DNA from 3 places in the Cupriavidus sp. FW305-3-2-15-C-LB2 genome. Region 2 is predicted to be linked to each of the others. Evidence: predicted binding sites of a transcription regulator. Region 2 holds the regulator's gene; each other region holds the start of a gene.
What was found. Region 2 encodes FNR, which switches genes on or off when oxygen is low (the NO sensors DNR and NnrR bind a similar motif). Its sites were predicted from a motif close to TTGATNNNNATCAA; they were not measured.
Positions count from the first base shown of each region.

Region 1 (6,130 bases), on a different contig from region 2:
ATCGGCAAGAACCAGGCTATCCAGCAGCAGATTGCCGTGCTGGCCGGCGAGGTGGCCTGCAGCTACGCGGCTGCGGCCACCGCACTGCGCGATCTGCCCGCCATGCAGGAGGACAGCGCGCCCCAGGCTGAATTCAGCGCCGCGGTCGCCAAGGTGACGGCCAGCGACGCGGTGCGCACGGGTGCCTCGATTGCGCACCAGGTGCATGGCGCCATTGGCTTTACCTACGAATACCCGCTGAACTTTGCCACGCGGCGCCTGTGGGCCTGGCGTGCCGAGGCCGGCAGCAGCACCGAATGGGCAGAGCGCCTCGGCCAGGCGTTCATCCAGGCAGGCTCGGACCAGTTCTGGCCGCACCTGACCGCGCGCACCCTGCCGTCGGCGGATGCCCCGGCAACGCCGGCTGACCACCAAGCCCAACCCACGCATGCAGAAAGGACCGCCACCCATGTCTGAGACGCCGAACCAGGCCATCCTGACCAGCCGCGACGGCCATGTTGCCATCATCGAGCTGAACCGCCCGCGGCACAATTTCTTTGATGTGGAGATGATTGCCCGGATTGCCGACGAGCTGGACCGGCTGCAGGCCGACAAGACCTGCCGTGCGGTGCTGCTGCAGGCGGGCGGCAGCGCGTTCTGCGCGGGGGCGGATTTTTCGCGGCGCAATGGCGCGGAGGGGCGCAGCGCCTCGCGCATTAATCCCATCTATCTGGAGGCACTGCGCATCTTCAGTTTCAGCAAGCCGATTGTGGCCGCCATCGAGGGCGCGGCCGTGGGTGGCGGCCTTGGCCTGGCGCTCGCGGCGGACTTCCGGGTGTCATGCGCAAAGGCCCGGTTTTCGGCCAACTTCAACCGGCTCGGGATTCACCCTGGCTTCGCGCTCTCTTACACCCTGCCGGCGCTGATCGGCAAGCAGATGGCGGCGTGGTTGCTGTACACCGGCGCCCGCGTAGATGGCGCCCGCGCCAGTGAGCTGGGGCTGGTGGACTTCATCGTCCCCGAGGCGGAGGTGCGCACCGCCGCGATGGCACTGGCCCGGGAAATGGCCACTTCATCGCCGCGTGCGTTGCAGTCCACCCGCCAAACCTTGAAAGCGGACTCGCTCAGCCACATCCGCAACGCCATCTCGCGCGAGAGCGCGGAGCAGGCTACCCAGTTTGCGGGGCCGGACATGGCCGAGGGCGTGAAGGCCATGGCCGAAAGGCGGCTGCCGGTCTTTGAAGACTGAATCCGGCCAAGGCCAAACCATTTCGATATACAGGAGACAAGCACCATGCAACGGAGACAATTTGGCGCCACGCTGCTGGCGGGCGCGGCAGCGTTGGGTTTCCCCTACATCGCCCGGGCGCAGGGCAAGGCGATTCGCGTCATCGTGCCCTTCACGGCGGGCAGCGGCTCGGACGAGGGCGCGCGCTTTTACGCGGAGCTGATCGGCAAGGCGCTGGGACGCTCCATCGTGGTCGAGAACAAGCCGGGGGCCAGCGGCCTCATCGCCGTGCGCACTGTGCTGGCGGAGCAGGCGGACGGCAACACCATCCTGCTGGGCAGCAACTCGCTGATCGCGGTGAACCCGGTGATGGTGAAGGACCTGGGCTACGACCCGTTCAAGGACCTGGTGCCGCTGCACGGCCTGGCGATCTCCGCCGCCGCTTTTGTGGCCGGCAACGATTCACCCTACAACAGCATTGCGGATGTGGTGGCCCGCTACAAGGCCACGGGCAACCCGATCTCGATCGGCAATTATTCCGAAGGCTACCGCCTGGTAGGCGAGTGGCTGGCGCAGGTAACGGGTATCAAGACCACGCCCGTGCCGTACAAGGGCGGAGCGCCCATGGTGACGGACCTGATCGGCAACCGGCTGGACATCGCCCTCAACGACATCACCGGCATCGCCCCCATGGAAAAGGCCAAGAAGCTCCGCGTGCTCGCGATTACCGGCGGGGCGCGCGACAAGCTGTTGCCGAATGTCCCGACGATGAAGGAACTGGGCTATGCGGACTTTGAATCCTACGTGTGGTCGTCCTTCTCGATGAAGGCCGGCACCCCGCAGGACAAGCTCAAGGAGCTTGCCGCAGCGATTTCCGCCGCGCAAGGGACCGAGGCGGCAAAGGCATACCAGTCCAAGCGCGCGGGTACCTTTTTGAAGAAGGCGCTCGGCGAATTGGGGGAATTCCAGCGTGCGGAATACCTGCGCTTCAAGGGTGTGGCGGAAAAAGCCAATATCCGGCCGAGTTGAGCGCCTGGCCTTACTGCTGCGCCGGAAACTGCGCACGCAGGGCCTTGTGTCGACGCAGTTCTGAAAAGTGGCCCGTTCGCTTCGGTACAATTTGGGCGCCGTGCAGCTCCGCGTGAACAGACCCATATCCTGTTCAACGCAGCCACAACGGCGCCATGGACCATTACCACTGCTTCGAGACATAGCCGGCCGATCCATGCATCGGTCGGCGCGCCGCAGGCGACATATCGCTCACTACCTATGAAACAGCAAACCAGTCGCACCCAGGAGCAACGGCGTGAGGAGTCTGTCAGCCGTATGGTGCAGGCCGCAATCGAGCTGATTTCTGAAAAAGGCCTCGCCGGGCTGACGATGAATGAAGTCGGCACCAAGGCGGGCTATAGCCGCGGCCTGGCGCACAATCACTTCGGCTCCAAGGAAAAGCTGCTGGAGGAATGTCTGGAACAGCTCTCGCGTGAATTCAATGCCCAGCGCAAGAAGGACGGCAGCGATACCCGCGGCATTCACGGCATCTATTCGCTGGTGGACGCCTACACCCAGCGGCCGGAAAACGCGGTCAACAGTATCCGCGCGATGTTTTTCATCGTGCTTGACTCGTCCGTTGCCGACTCGCCGCTGCATGGCTTTGTCCACGACTACAACGAAAAGAACATGGCCTACGTCGAGTACAAGCTCAACGAGGCGAAGACCCTTGGGCAGATCCGGGCGGACGTGGACACAAAATCCGCGGCCTTCATCCTGATGAGCCTGCTGCGCGGTATCTCCGTGCACCGCCTGAACCGGGCTTCCATGGACCCTGCAGCCGTGAAGGCGGAAATCCTGCGGATGATCGGGGAGTGGTTGCTATAGAAGAACCATCGTCATGGCGATGCTGAGGGTGGGCTGAGGGCACCGGCGCCTCGGTCCACGACGCCCTGCGCCGGCACTCGAGCGAGACCGGCGAGACGGTGCTGCTGGGCCGCCAGAGCGGCAAATAGGCTGCAATACCTGTCCGTCATTGCTGTTGCCGGATGCCGTTAAAAAGCCCGGGACGGTTTCTGCCAGGGCCAAGACACTCGCCGCAGGCATAAGTTCTGAGCCGAGGCCCGGCAGTGCCGCGAAGCGACCGACGTTCAGTGCATGGACGCGTTCGCTTCACTGTCGATCTGCTTGCGCAAAGTCGCGAAGCGCCTCTCCACATTGGCGCCGAATAGCGGATCGGCACTGGCCGGATCGATGGCGGCGACCTCCGCCCAGTCCGCTTCGGTCAGGAACCGGGCGGCGCGCGGCATGACCTGTTTCTCCTCGGTGGACAGATGGTTGCGGTAGTACACCAGGTACATGGCGGCGGCCGCTTCCAGTGCCGCTCGCGAGGTGACCACCTCGCTCTGGGCTTCACGCAGGCGGTCGAGCAATTCCGCGCCGACTGTGGCGATCACGCGATGTTCCTGCAGTAACCGGCTGATGATGATCCGCGTGCCGGGATCCCGGTCCACGAGCAGCGCGTAGGCAACATCCTCACGGGGGTGGTGCACGCAATCGCCATAGTTGCGCAGGTATTGGATGATCGTGGCCATCAGGCCGTAGTCGGGCTGCTCGCCCTGATGGAAGGTGCTGACCTGCTTTTCCAGCAGGTCGAGCATTGAGGCGAAATGGATATGGTCGGTATGCCAGGCGGCAAGCGGTGTCGGGCCCGGGGTGGAAAGCGCGGCGGAAGGTGAAGTTGGAAGCGAGGTGGCTAGTGGGGTGGCCATGGCGCCCTCCTGGGAAACTGGGCAAGCAGACCGTTGAGTCCGATGCGATATCGGGACTCGCGGGACCCTATTGACACAATAGCTTCCCTGCATGATCTGAGTCTGACGCAGATCAATGCGGCGCTAAGCGCTCGGATCTCGCAAGGGGCGGAAGCCTTATACGCCGCACGTTCAACCTGCGCCGCCCTCTAACTCGCCTCGACGCGAGAGGGTCACCACGGTTAGTCCGGTGCCAGAATCGACTACCGCGCAGGCAGGCTAGCCGCGTGCGGCCGCCCGCCACGCCCCGGGCGGCTGCCCGAAGCGCCGCGTGAAGCTGCGCGTGAAGGTGGTCTGGTCCGGGTAGCCTGACGCCAGCGCGATCTCGGCCAGCGGCAGCGTGGATTGCGTCAGCAGCTGCAGCGCGCGGTCCAGCCGCAGCCGGGTCTGGTAGCGGTGCGGGGTATCGCCGAAGGCCTCGGCAAACAGGGTCTGGAAGCGCCGCACGCTCCAGCCGAAATGCCCGGCGACTTCCGCCACGCGCAGTGGCGCGGCCAGGTTGGCGCGCAGGTAGGCATCAACGGCCATCAGCGGGAATACCTGCTCGTCGCCGGGCATGCCGAGGCAGTCCGCCAGCGCCGCGGCCAGCGTTGCCGCCAGGTGCCAGTCGGTCTGCGGCCCGCGTGCTGCTGCGGCGGCGCGCCATGCCGCCAGCGCGCGCACGCGGCTGCCGAAGGCGCCGTCCAGCGGGAACGTGCGCGGGCGCGTCATCAGCCGCGCGGGCAGTGCCACCGAGCGCGCCGGGAAGTCCGCCACCAGCTGCAGGTTGCCGTCCAAGCCCAGGAATTCATGATGGCTGCCGGCCGGCACGATCAGGCCGGTGCGGTCGTCCACGCGATAGACGTGGCCGTCGATCTCCAGCTCGGTGGCGCCGGCCAGACCGAACAGCAACTGGTGGTAGCCGTGCTGGTGGCCATCAGGCTGCGGGCGGTAGCGCCGATGCTCGACCAGCGGCGAGGCTTGGGGTTCAGCGGGCTTCGGCATGCCGCAACCTGCCAGGGGTCTGGCACAGCCAGACGCCCGCGCCGGCCACCGCCATGCCCAGCGCCTGCACCGCATCCAGCCGTTCGCCGAACAGCAGCCAGGCCTGCAGCGCGGCCAGCGGCGGCGCCAGGAACATCAGCGCCGCGGCATTGGCGGCCTGGCCACGCCGCACCAGGCTGACCAGCAGCCAGGTGCCGGCGCCCGACAGGCCGATCGCCGCCCATGCCAGTCCGGCCCACAGCGCCACGCCACCATGCCAGTGCAGCGGCGCGTCGGCGGCCTGGATCGCCACCATCGCGGCGGCTACCAGCATGGCGCCCAGGTTCTGCCAGGCGGAACTGGCGCGCAAGTCACAGGCGGCGATGGCGGGTTTCTGCAAGAGGGTTCCCATGGTGATGGAGACAATGGCCAGCACGCCCAGCAGCACGATCCAGGGCGACAGGGCCGACGCGGCCGGGTGAATGCCGGCCTGCATCGCCGGGGCGACCACCAGCGCGACGCCGAGCGCACCCAGCGCCAGGCCCTGCCACGTCCGCCTGGAAGGTAGCTCCTTCAGCAGGGGGATGGCAAGCAGCGCGGTCAGCAGCGGCTGCAGCGCGCCTAGCAGGGCCATGATCGTCGGCGGCAGGCCCCTGGCCACGGCGCCGTAGCCGGCGCACAGGTAGATGCCCTGCATCAGCGCGCCTGCCAGCAGGTGGCGCGGCGCCTCGCGCAGCGGCGGCCAGGCCGCGCGCGCCGCCAGCGACCAGGCCACGAACATTAGCGCCGCCACGGCAAAGCGGCCCAGCAGGAACAGGCTGGTATCGGCCAGCGGCACGATGGCCTTGCCGACGATAAAGCCGGTGGACCAGATCAGGACAAAGCCAACGGTGGGCAGCCAGGCGGCAGCGGACAGGGGGCGCGACATGCAAGCAGGCGTTTCCGCCGGGGGCGGGATCGGAGGGACAGAGCGCAAGGCTAGCCAGGCAGCGCGCCGCTGTCTTGGCAAATCCGGCAATCGGCGTGCTGAAAGCACTGGTAACACTCCGGCGGCGCCTCCGGGTCAACCAATGTGCGCTTGCCACGTAACATAGTGATGTTGATCGAACAGGGCGAGGAGCAAGGCATGAATCCGGCGCAGCATTCGAGACAATCCGGC
Region 1 covers NZ_JBYSZW010000025.1:2,898-9,027, reverse strand. The annotation lists gene AC3WRR_RS18805 (acyl-CoA dehydrogenase family protein) at 1-456, shown strand, start outside; gene AC3WRR_RS18800 (enoyl-CoA hydratase/isomerase family protein) at 428-1,228, shown strand; gene AC3WRR_RS18795 (tripartite tricarboxylate transporter substrate binding protein) at 1,274-2,236, shown strand; gene AC3WRR_RS18790 (TetR/AcrR family transcriptional regulator) at 2,477-3,085, shown strand; gene AC3WRR_RS18785 (hemerythrin domain-containing protein) at 3,349-3,969, opposite strand; gene AC3WRR_RS18780 (AraC family transcriptional regulator) at 4,228-4,992, opposite strand; gene AC3WRR_RS18775 (DMT family transporter) at 4,976-5,899, opposite strand; gene AC3WRR_RS18770 (DUF1800 domain-containing protein) at 6,098-6,130, shown strand, end outside.
Region 1: a site for FNR is predicted at 4,072-4,085, ahead of AC3WRR_RS18785 (hemerythrin domain-containing protein). Genes of this name have one in related genera too.

Region 2 (6,130 bases):
GCTGGTGGGCCTGGTCCGCCGGCCGGCAGGCCGCTAACCGGGAATCCGCCATGCTGCCGTTCGCGCTGCCTGACGAAACCACGACAACATCGAGCCGGAACACCTAGCCATGAGCGATTTCATTTCCGAATTCTGGAGTTATTACATTGCCGCTATCGCGCTCATCGGCATCGTCTGGTGCGTGTGGCTGCTGTTCTCGCAACGCAAGGTCGCCAAGACCACCGGCGGCACTGAAGACACCGGCCATGTCTGGGACGGTGACCTGCGCGAGCTGAACAACCCATTGCCGCGCTGGTGGATGTGGATGTTCCTGCTGGCCTGCATCTTCAGCCTGGCCTACCTGGTGCTGTATCCGGGACTGGGTTCGTATGCCGGCGTGCTGAAGTTCTCCACGCAGGGCGAACTTGCCGCGCACCGCGCGGCGCAGGAGAAAATGCAGAACGAGATCTACTCCAAGTACCTGAAGATGGACGTCAAGCAGGTGGCGGCGGATCCGCAGGCGCGCGAGATCGGCCAGCGCCTGTTCCTGAACTACTGCGCACAATGCCACGGCTCGGACGCGCGCGGCAGCCGCGGCTTTCCGAACCTGACAGACAGCGACTGGCTCTATGGTGGCGAACCCGACATCATCCAGCAGACCATCACCAAGGGCCGCAATGGCGTGATGCCGCCGTTTGCCGCGGCCATCGACGCCAAGCAGGCGGGCGACGTGGCGCAATACGTGCGCTCGCTGTCGGGCCTGTCGTCGGACCCGATCCGTGCGTCGCGTGGCGAGGGCGCCTTCAAGACGACCTGCGTGGCATGCCACGGCGCCGGCGGCAAGGGCAACCAGGCGCTCGGCGCGCCCAACCTGGCGGACAACGTCTGGCTGTATGGCAGCTCGGAAGGCAGTATCGTCGACGCAATCCTGAAGGGCCATAACAACCACATGCCTGCGCATGAGGAGATCCTGACGCCTGAACGCATCCGGATGCTGACGGCCTATGTCTGGGGTCTGTCCAATACTGGGGGCGGAGCCGGGCAATGACCGACGACTCATGTGAGCGGGCGCTGGCAGCTCGCGGGAGAGCATGCCCATGAACGCACCCGGGACCGAAGAAATGGCCCGGGCGGCCCCCCAGCAAACGTGGGACCTGCAACGGTCGGCCGCTGCGCCGGGCGAGACCTCTGACGAAACGCTCTACGAGGTCCGCCGCAAGATCTACCCGCGCTCGGTGACGGGCGCATTCTCCAGCTGGCGGGTCTGGCTGGTGATCCTGACCCAGCTGATCTACTACGGCACGCCCTGGCTCCAATGGAATGGCCGCCAGGCCGTGCTGTTTGACCTTGGCGAGCGCAAGTTCTACATCTTCGGGCTGGTGCTGTGGCCGCAGGACGTCATCTACCTGGCGGTGCTGCTGGTCATCTCGGCGCTGGCGCTGTTCCTGTTCACGGCGATCGCGGGGCGGCTGTTCTGCGGCTATGCCTGTCCGCAGACGGTCTACACCGAGATCTTCATGTGGATCGAGCGGCGGGTCGAAGGCGACCGCATCGCCCGCATCCGGCTCGATGGCGATCCGTGGAGCCTGCGCAAGTTCCGTCTCAAGGCGACCAAGCACTTCCTGTGGGTGCTGATTGCGCTCTGGACCGGCTTTACCTTCATCGGCTATTTCGCACCGATCCGCGAACTGGGCGGCGAGGTGCTCAGCCTGTCGCTGGGGCCGTGGCAGTCGTTCTGGATGCTGTTCTACGCGTTCGCCACCTGGGGCAATGCGGGCTTCATGCGCGAGCAGGTGTGCAAGTACATGTGCCCGTATGCGCGTTTCCAGAGCGTGATGGTGGATCGCGATACCTATGTCGTGACCTACGACGTCGGCCGCGGCGAGCCGCGCGGAAGCCGGTCGCGCAAGACCGACCACCACAAGGCGGGGCTTGGCGACTGCGTCAACTGCAGCATCTGCGTGCAGGTGTGCCCGACGGGCATCGATATCCGCGACGGCCTGCAGTACGAGTGCATCGGCTGCGGCGCCTGCATCGACGCCTGCGACCAGGTCATGGACAAGATGGAATATCCGCGCGGCCTGATCCGGTACACCTCGGAAAACGCGATGCGCAAGGGCTTGTCCGCGGCGGCATCACGCAAGCGCCTGCTGCGCCCGCGCGTGGTCATTTATTCCGTGATCTGGGTGGCGTTGCTGGCCGGGTTCATGGCTTCGATCGCGCTGCGCACGCCGCTGAAGGTCGACATCATCCGCGACCGTGGTGCGCTCGGCCGTGAAGTGGAAGGCCGCTGGATCGAGAATGTCTATCGCCTGCAGCTGATCAACACCACCGAAGCGCCGATGCAGATCAGCGTGCGCGCCGACAGCGACGAACTGAAGAACCTGACCGTGGAATACGACAAGCAGGCCGAATCGCTGGCGCCGACGTCCAACCGGTTGCTGCCGATCCGGATCCGCGTGCCGATCGAGGCCGCGGCGCAGGGCACGCACAAGATCAACGTGACGGTGACGAGCGAAGGCACGGAGCGGGGGCATGCCGAAATCCGGCAATCCACCAGTTTCATCGTGCCGCGCGATTTGTGAAGCTAGGTCGTCAAGATGAAGGGGGCAAGATGAGTCAGCAAGGCAATCCGTGGTGGAAGGAGCCGTGGCCGTGGCTGTTGATGAGCGGCCCGCTGGTGGCGATGGTGGCGTGTGGCGTGACGATCTGGCTGGCATCCACGCATCCGGACATGCCGGTGCAGGGTGCAACGCGCCATGGCCTGGTGGTCGAGAAGGCCGACGCCGCGCCGCCCAAGGCTGCCGCTGTGAGGCAGCCATGAGGTTGCGCTGGCTGATGTGGGTACTCTGGCCGGCGTTCCTGATGGCCGGGTTCGCGACCGCGACGGTGTTTTCGGTGGTGGATCCCGGTGACCTGAACTTCTTCGGCCAGCCGATCGAAGCGTCCCGCGAATCGGTCTACACCGTTGGTTTCCTGATGGCCTGGGTGTTCTGCGCGTTGTCCAGCGGACTGACGCTCTACACCATGCCGTCGCGGCTCAGCGATACCGACGAACTGGAATAAGCGGATCGGTGTGAGGTCTGCGCTGCCATGTCCGCATGCGGTACCTGGCAGCGCCTTGGCCGCTTAGCAGGAGCGGCTGTAGAGCTGCTTGATGCCGTCGATGTCCACGAGCTTGACGTGGCGCTGGCGAATCTGGATCAGGCCGGCTTCGGCAAAGCGGGAGAACAGGCGGCTGACGGTTTCGAGCTTCAGGCCCAGGTAGCTGCCGATCTCTTCGCGGCTCATGCGCATCACGAACTCGGACGCCGAATAGCCGCGTGCCGACAGGCGCTCAGAGAGGTTGATCAGGAAGGCGGCAAGCCGTTCCTCGGCGCGCATCGAGCCCAGCGTGACCAGCATCAGTTGGTCATGCGTGATTTCCTTGCCCATCAGGCGCAGGAACTGCTGCTGCAGCGACGGCAGGTCTGCCGACAGGGACTGCAACTCGCTCATGCGGACCACGCAGACTTCGGTGTCCTCCAGCGCGGCGGCATCGGAGGCATGCTGCATCTCGCCCAGCCCGTCGAGACCGACAATTTCGCCGGGCAGGTGGAAGCCGGTAATCTGCGAGCGGCCGTCTTCAGTGGTGACGTGGGTCTTGAGCGTGCCAAAGCGCACGGCATAGACCGCGGTGAGTGGATCGCCCATGCGATACAGGGTTTCACCCTTGTGCACACGGATGCGTTCCTGAACCAGCGTGTCCATCTTGGCGAGGTCTTGCTGCGACATGCCGACCGGAAGGCACAGCTGCCCCATCGCACAGGTGGAGCAGCGTGGTGACATCTCGGTAATGGGAATGGAGGTGAGCAATTGGAACCTGCTAGAAATGGCAGCGAGGGCGCGATAACGGCATTTTACCGTGCGATGTGATGTGGTAGGGAGTGAGAATTGACACTTGGCGTACTGATCAGCGTTTTTCTGCTGGCTTTGCTGGGCGGGGTCCACTGCGCCGCCATGTGCGGCGGCGTGGCGCTGGCCGTGGAGCAGCGTCACGGCGCGGCGGCGACGATCAGTCTGGTGCCCAGCCGTGCCGCCTGGCTCGGCGAGTTGCTGATAATGCACCTGGGCCGGATCTCGACCTATATGCTGCTTGGGGCCGCGCTAGGCGCGGTCGGTGCTTCGGCGTGGAAACAGGACTATCTGCCGGTGCAGCGCTGGCTGTTCGGCGCGGGCAGCGTCATGCTGCTGTGGTCGGGCTGGCGGTTGCTGCGCGGCAACACGTTTACCGTCGACTGGCTGGAGCGGCTGGCGTCGCGTGCCAGCGCAGCGGTGGCGCGCCGGCTGGGTGGCGTGGCACGCGGCATGCCGTCCTTTGTGCGCGCACGCGGCGGCCTGGCGCGGCGATACGGCGTGGGCCTGGCGTGGGGGCTGGTGCCGTGCGGCATGGTCTATGGGGCGCTCACGCTCGCGCTGCTGGCGGGCAATGCGGCGTCCGGCGCACTCGTGATGGGCGTGTTCGGGCTCGGCACACTGCCTAACCTGCTGGTGCTCTCCGGCCTGTCAGGCTATTTGCGTACGCTGTCGCGACGTCCCGGCGTGCGCCTGGGGGCCGGCCTGGCGGTAATGGCGTTCGGCGGCCTTGGCATTGCGCGAGCGGTGCTGTTGCCACATTCGCTGGCCGAGCATGGATTCTGCCTGGTGTTCTGAGGCGCCGGCGCTGCGCGGGCAACGGATGATGGTTGCAGGCGGGGGCGGGAATGCCATACAATCGCCAACATTGCGGTATCGCGCGGTGTCTTGTGAGCCGCGGTAAGCAGCGGGCGAGCAGCGCCAGGCGGCCTTCATACCAGAAGGTGAGTTCAGGGCAGGGGAAGCGGAAGGTTTTCGATGCCCGTCCCGTCCCCACAGTCCATCCGGTTCAAAAGATCTGGTTCAAAAGTCCGGCTGGCACTGCGGTGTTGGCGATGCCGGCCTTGCTCCCGATACCCGTTTTTCTTGCGTCCGAGGCCTTCAGTTCGCTGACAGCGACGTCCGGTATGTGCGGACGCGCTACGCAAGAGGTTCGCTGGCTGGCCCATAACCGCATGCGAACGATCTCCTGCCGGAACGCCCGGCAACTCGATGCAAAGATAGGGAAGTGCACGGCTTGGATGCAGCAGGTATCCGGCTAGCTGCGCAATGAGATGGCGGTGGCTTTCGCACCGCTGTATCCAAAATCTCCGGTGCCCCGGATCCGTCCGGGAGCAGGTGCAAAGACAGGCTGCACACCATCAACATGAATACCCAAGAGGCGAAGATCGTCCTCGAGACGGCGCTGATCTGCGCGCAGGAACCGTTGCGCGTCAATGATCTGCGGCGGCTGTTTGACGACGACGTCGGCGCAGACACCATCCGCGTGCTGCTTGATGAACTGCGCCAGGACTGGCGGCCGCGCGGCGTGGAACTGGTGGCCCTGGCCAGCGGCTGGCGCTTCCAGAGCCGGCCGGAAATGCGTGAATACCTGGATCGGCTGAATCCAGAAAAGCCGCCAAAATATTCGCGCGCGGTGATGGAAACACTGGCGATCATTGCCTACCGGCAGCCGGTGACCCGCGGCGATATCGAGGAAATCCGCGGCGTGACGGTCAGCACGGAAGTCATCAAGAAGCTTGAGGACCGCAGCTGGATCGAGGTGATCGGACACCGCGACGTGCCGGGCAGGCCGGCGCTGTATGCGACCACCAAGGCGTTCCTGGACGATCTTGGCCTGCGTACGCTGGATGAGCTGCCGCCGCTGGAAGATGCCCAGGCGCAGGCGCAGGCAACCCTGCTGGAACAGCAGGCCATCAATTTTGAAGACCTGGCTGCAAACAAGGCGGCCAGCGCCGACGAAGAGGCTTTTGCCAACCCCGCCGCGCATGCGGCGGATGTGGCTGAAGCATCCGTCGCAAACGAAGCCGAGACGACCGGCCCGGTCGACCAAGGCGCCAATGGCTTTGACGCGCAACCGCTGCAAGCTGCAGCCGACGATGCCGCCGAGGCCGCTTCCACCGAACCAGCCGCACCCAATCCGGACGGGGCGCGGGGCGATTTGCCGGACAACGGCACCCCGCCGCACCCGAGCGAGCACGACGAGCGCGTGCCGAACTGAACAACATGCAACATCCGATAGTGAATATCTTGTCTG
Region 2 covers NZ_JBYSZW010000059.1:10,400-16,529, reverse strand. The annotation lists gene AC3WRR_RS30475 (cbb3-type cytochrome oxidase subunit 3) at 1-107, shown strand, start outside; gene ccoP (cytochrome-c oxidase, cbb3-type subunit III) at 110-1,027, shown strand; gene ccoG (cytochrome c oxidase accessory protein CcoG) at 1,077-2,564, shown strand; gene AC3WRR_RS30460 (membrane protein) at 2,594-2,803, shown strand; gene AC3WRR_RS30455 (hypothetical protein) at 2,800-3,045, shown strand; gene fnr (fumarate/nitrate reduction transcriptional regulator Fnr) at 3,109-3,834, opposite strand; gene AC3WRR_RS30445 (sulfite exporter TauE/SafE family protein) at 3,913-4,671, shown strand; gene scpB (SMC-Scp complex subunit ScpB) at 5,240-6,094, shown strand; gene rluB (23S rRNA pseudouridine(2605) synthase RluB) at 6,100-6,130, shown strand, end outside.

Region 3 (6,130 bases), on a different contig from region 2:
GCTGTCGGCCACCCCTGGTGCAGCAGCCCTGCCATGAGCCGAATCACAGCGGTGTGGCTGGCTTGGTTGACTGGCATCAACCCGCATGTCCTTGCGACCGCTAATTTGGGATGAACCACAGCCAAAGCCGAGGTCGCCATGTACCGCCGCATTCTCCTAGCCCTCGATGGCAGCCGTTCATCCTTGAATGCCCTGGAGCAGGCCGTGTCGATGGCGCTGACCACCGACGCCGAGGTCAGCGCCATGTTCGTCGTCGACGACAGCGACCTGTTCTTCGAGGTCAGCCCGGGTGACCGGCACTGGCTGATGGCCGACATCATTGCCTATGGCAAGCAGGTGCTGGCTCGTGCCGGCGAGCGCTTCAGTGCCGCCGGCGTGCGCTGGAGCAGCAGGTTGGCCGAGACGCCCGGCACCCCTGCGAAGATTGCCGAGGCGATCATCGCGGAAGCGGACCACTGGAGCGCGGACCTGATCGTCATGGGCACACACGGCCATCGCGGCGTGCGGCGCATGGTGCTGGGCTCGGTCTCGGAGCACGTGGTCAGCAAGACGGTTCGCCCCGTGCTGCTCGTTCGGCAGCAGTCGCGCGGCGATACGCCCTGACCGTTCGGTTCCGGCCTGCGAAAACCCCAATAATTCTTCCGGAGTGACGCAAATGCAGGTTTCAAGAAGCCTAGGCCTCGGCCTGTCGTCGCTGGCGATTGCCGTTGCGGCGGCGGGTTGCGCCACTCGCGCCGCGCCCGCTGGCGTGCAGATCATGGAGCAGCACGGCGTTTCCTACGTATCGGGTGGAGACGATGAGGCGGGCATGCAAAGCATGCTGGCCATCGCCGCGCGTTTCAATGTACGGCTGACGATGGTGGATGCCGGGCGCGGGAAGCCGCTGGGCGGTGCCACGGTGGTCGTGGCCAGCCAGGAGGGCCGCCCGGTGCTGCACACTACGGCTAGCGGGCCGCTGTTCTATATGCGACTCAGGCCGGGTGCCTATCGGCTCGCGGTCGGCTACCAGGGGCGGGACCAGATGCGCGACATCGTCGTCGCTGGCGAGCCGCTCGAGGTGACGTTCCGGCTGCCGGTCAATACGCTCGAGGACGACTGGCTGCTCTGCGCCACGACACCCTGTCCGCGTCGCTGAGCCTGCCGCTCGGACGTGTCGCCGCGGGCACGACACCGCGCAAGCAAGTTCGCGGCGGTTCAGGGACGATCCCGCGAAAGAGAAGCGACGGAACTGGAAGGGGAAGAAGAAGCGCTCAGGCTTCGTTCGGGGACAAGCAGGCGAGCCGCTCGGCGTGGGCAGGCCTGAATCCGCGAGCCGCAACCCCTGCGCGAAGACTGCCGATGCGCGCGCGACCAGCGGCGGTTGGAGCGCGGTACCGCGGCTTTGACACGTATCAACAGCAGTTGCGCCGGTTGCCCTACGCTGCATTTAACCAGTCCAGACCCGAGTCGCCACAGGCTCCCATCGCCGGAGAAACCGCTATGTACCAGCGCATCCTTGTCGCCATGGACGGCGGCGCCGCATCGGAACTTGCCCTGGAACAGGCCATGATCATCGCGCGCGCCGCCAACGCCGAAGTGGAGGTGGTCCATGTGGTCGATGACCGCAGCCCGTTTCTGGATGCCAGCAATCTGGATCCGGTGAGATTGATAGAGGACCTCACGACGGCGGGGCAAAGCGTTCTCGCTGCCGCCTCCGGCCGGCTTGCCGCAGCGGGTATTCGCCACGTAACGCGGCTGCTCGGTAAGCCTATGGTCGAGGGCGACGTTGCTGCCACGATCGCTGCCGAAGCCAATGGCTGGGGCGCTGATCTGGTTGTGATGGGTACGCACGGCCGCCGGGGAGTGCGGCGACTCGTCATGGGCAGCGTCGCGCGAAGCGTGATCAACCTGGCCGTCGCGCCCGTCCTGCTTCTCCGCGCCGAGGAAGCGTAAGCAGGCGAACAGATTTTGGAGGGCATTACGCCAGAAAGCTATGCATACGATCGACTTTTCCGGCGAGACGCCGGATTACTGCCCGACCGGGCCAAGCCTGCGGTGTGCCGTGAAGGTGGATGGCACACCGGCGACCTATGAGATCACTGCCGAGGCGCTTGAGGATCATTTCGGCGCACGCTCGTACCGCAGTGAAGATTTGCTGCCGGCATTCATGAGCAACCGCCAGGACATTGAACGCGTCGCGGGAGCGCTGTTCGAGATGACAGGTGCGCGGCACATCGTGCTGCACAGCGGCCATTTTCGCTTCGCGGTGTGAGGCGCACGTCCTGGCCGGCGGCAGCCGCCACCGGGCGGTGCGCGTCCTTACAAGGAGCTACCCATGAAGAATCGCTTGCAGTCATGCACACCGGAGAAACGGCCAGGATGGCGCAGGCTTGCCGCCTGCGCGTTGGTGCCGCTATGCACAGCGTGTACCGCCGTACCGGACCTGCTGCGGCCGCCGAAGCCACGCACCGCCGCGCTGGCGGCAGGCAGCCTGGGCCAACTCGTACCTGGTGCCAGCGGTATTGCCTGTAGCGCGGACACGAAGACGGCTTGATGCACGACAAATCCGGGGCGGGGTGGCGATATAGATTCAAGAAAAGCTCCGTCCGGGGCTGCCTGATGGAGTCAATCCATGGACTACGCAACGATCCTGGTTCATCTCGATGCCGGCCGCCGCGTGTACGACCGGCTGCACCTCGCCACCCGGCTGGCGCTGGAGTTTCATTCCACGCTGGTTGGCCTGCTAGCCGTCGGCAAGCCGGATCCCACCGCCGTGCGCTACCTGGTGGACGGTGACCGCAATCTTGCCTCTTACACCGAATGGCGGCATCAGGTCGGCGAGCGGGCCCGTCACGCCCTGATGGGCGCAACGGACGAGGTAACCGTCATTACGGAATGGCGGGCGCCGGACTGGGCCACGGCGGCAACGGTCCAGGCAGAGGCGCATCGGGCGGATCTTGTCATCCTCGGACAGCACGATCCCACTGATGAAGCCGCCTACGCCGAGCCCGGCTTTGTTGAATCCATTGTGCTGGGATGCGGGCGGCCGGTGCTGGTGGTTCCGTATGCGGGCCGGTTCCCGAGCGTTGGCAAGAACATCATGGTGGCGTGGAACGGCAGCCGCGAGTCGGCGCGGGCCATCCGCGATGCGCTTCCGCTCCTGCAGCGCGCGGGCACTGTGGAGGTGGTCTCGTGGACACCGTCTGGGGTTCTGAAGGGGACGTGGGTTTCGCCGCCTCAGCATGCCGTGGACTGGCTGGGTCGGCATGGCGTGGCGGTGCAGCTTTGCACGCTTGGAGCGGAAGACGGCGAAGACGTCGGCCAGATGTTACTCTCACACGCCGCGGACCGAAATGCTGACCTGATCGTCATGGGGGCCTACGGGCACAGCCGGGTGCACGAGCTGGTCCTTGGCGGTGTCACCCGCACGTTGCTTGAGTCGATGACAGTGCCGGTCCTGATGTCGCACTGATATTGCCGCAGCGCCTCGGCGATGCGATGAAGTGAGGTGCGGTGCGGTTCGGCTGCTGCCAGGGAGCGGGATGTGGGACACCGAACACTCCACCAGCTTGCGCGGGGTTTCTGGAATGAGTTCCTTAGGCGTCGGCCGGCATTTCCCGTGTCCGACGGCATGTTTCCATTCGATCCGGCTACCCGAAAGTTTGCCCGCTCGCAAGGTTGCCAGGCGCAGCACAGTGAACAAGAGGCTAGGGTTCCAGCACGTAGGTACCAGGAGCGTCCGCGAGCCCCTGGCCCGGCGCCTGTCGCGTGCAGCGCGCTGTCGAGTGGGCCACTAGCCAGTCATGCCACGCCGGCCACCAGGAACCGTCGCGGTACACAGCCACGTTGAGGAATTGCTCCGGGCTCAGGTAGGGCGCGGCGGGCAATCGCGTATGCACATGGTAGCGCCGGCCCGGGTGGCCCGGCTCGGACACGATGCCTGCGTTGTGGCCGCCCGAGGTCAGCAAGAAGGTCAGTTCAGCCTTGGTCAGTAAGTGCAGCTTGTACACGGAGCGCCAGGGCGAGACGTGGTCGTGTTCGGTGCCAACCACGAAAAGCGGGAGGTCGAGGTCCGACAGGGCGACGGGCTGTCCGCCCACGCACAGCTTGCCGGTGGCCAGCTCATTGCCCAGGAACAGCTTGTGCAGGCATTCCGAATGCAGGCGGTAAGGCAAGCGGGTGGTGTCGCGGTTCCAGGAGACCAGATCGTTGGCGCGCAAACGTTGGCCGAGCAAATACTCGCTCATTACGCGCGACCAGATCAGGTCCTGGGCGTTCAGCATCTGAAAGGCAGACTTCATCTGAGGCCCGTCCAGATATCCCTGACTCCACATGAGGGCGTCGAGCGTGGCGAGCGAGCTCTTGTCGATGAACAGGCCCAGTTCGCCCGGATCATGGAAATCGGTCTCTGCCGCAAAGAGCGTCATGCTGGCCAGTGGCCCGCCGGCGGCGTCGCGGGCCAGCATGGCGGCACCCGTGGCAAGCAGGGTGCCGCCCAGGCAATACCCGGCGGCGTGGACGTGCGCGCCGTCGCAGCGCGCGTGCACGGTGTTGAGCGCGGTCAGAAGCCCGGCCTCCAGATAGGTGTCAAGCCCGAAGTCGCGGGCCGAGGCGTCCGGGTTCTTCCATGAAATCATGAACACGGTATGGCCGCTCTCGACCAGGTAGCGCACCAGCGAATCCTCGGGCTTCAGGTCGAGGATGTAGTACCGCATGATCCAGGACGGCACGATCAGCACCGGCTCGCGCCAGACTGTATTGGCGCCAAGGGCGGGCGCATATTCGATCAGTTCAATTAGTGCGTTGCGGAACACCACCTTGCCAGGCGTGCGCGCCACGTCGCGCCCGGGTAGAAATTCCAGCGCGGGGCGCCCCGCAGGCAGTCCAGGCACCTTTGACAACAGCTCACTGGCGTCCTGCAGCCAGTGATGGGCGCCTTGCAGGAAGTTGGCGCCGAAGGTGCTCGAGGCGGTCCTGGCAATGGTCGGATTCATCCACCAAACATTGCCGGGCGCGAGCAGGTCAAGCCATTGCCGGGCGCAGAAGGCGACGATGTGCTGGTGATGACGCGACAGGCCGTCAATATCCTGCGTCAGCGACTCCCAGAAGGCTTCGTTGCGCATGAACGCATCGCGCCAGCAGCGATAAGGCCAGTCCTGCCAGCCGGCATCGGCAAAGCGCTGATCGCTGAGGTCAACGGACGGCGGCTCGGCCGCGGTCGGCAACAGCCGTGGCCAGTCCTCGATGCTGTGCTGCAGCCACACCTGCCATGCCTGCACAATCTTTGCCGGGGAGATGCCGAGCTGCAGCGCCCAGTCGAGTCCGGCCAGACTTGCCGAGATCACCGACAGGCCCCCGGTGGCACGGGCCAGGCCGGCGCGGATCTGCTTGTCCATCCAGACTTGCGCCGGTATGGCGGCCTGCGGCGCGCATTCCGGCATGGCCGACAGGCTGGGCGGTGACGTCCTGTCGTCGATCCTCATTGCAGGTGTTGCCCGCCGTTGATGGCAAAATTCGCGCCAGTGACGAAGGCCCCGTCGTCGCTGCACAGGTAAGAGATCAGCGCCGCGACCTCGGCCGGCTTGCCTAGCCGGCCGACCGGGATAGTCGGCAACACGTCCCGCTCGAGGATCTCGGCGGGCATGTCCGTCACCATGTGCGTATCCAGGTAGCCCGGCGAAACGGTGTTGACGGTGATGCCTTTGCGTGCGAGTTCCAGCGCCAGCGCCTTGGTGAAGCCATGTACCCCCGCCTTGGCGGCGGCATAGTTGGTCTGGCCAAAGGCGCCCCGCGAGGCATTGACCGAAGAAATATTGACGATCCGGCCCCAACCGCGCGCCAACATCGGCTCAACCAGCGGCCGCGTCATATGAAAGAGCGAGTCGAGGTCCGTGCGCAGCACGAAGTCCCAGTCAGCCTTATCCATCTTGCGCAGGGTCCGGTCGCGCGTGACCCCGGCATTGTTGATCAGAATATCGACGTCGCCGAGCTCGCTGCGCACTTGCGACACGCAGCGCTGGCAGGACGCGAAGTCCGTCACGTCGACCGGGAACGCCGTGAATTCACGGCCGGCGGAGCGTTGTGCGCCAAGCCACTGGGCCACGTGGTCATTGTGTACGGAGTGCGTCACGACGACGCGCGCGCCGTCGGC
Region 3 covers NZ_JBYSZW010000019.1:82,799-88,928, forward strand. The annotation lists gene AC3WRR_RS16060 (universal stress protein) at 139-603, shown strand; gene AC3WRR_RS16065 (carboxypeptidase-like regulatory domain-containing protein) at 656-1,135, shown strand; gene AC3WRR_RS16070 (universal stress protein) at 1,480-1,932, shown strand; gene AC3WRR_RS16075 (DUF1488 family protein) at 1,973-2,251, shown strand; gene AC3WRR_RS16080 (universal stress protein) at 2,612-3,451, shown strand; gene AC3WRR_RS16085 (PHA/PHB synthase family protein) at 3,687-5,462, opposite strand; gene phbB (acetoacetyl-CoA reductase) at 5,459-6,130, opposite strand, start outside.
Region 3: a site for FNR is predicted at 2,530-2,543, ahead of AC3WRR_RS16080 (universal stress protein). Genes of this name have one in related genera too.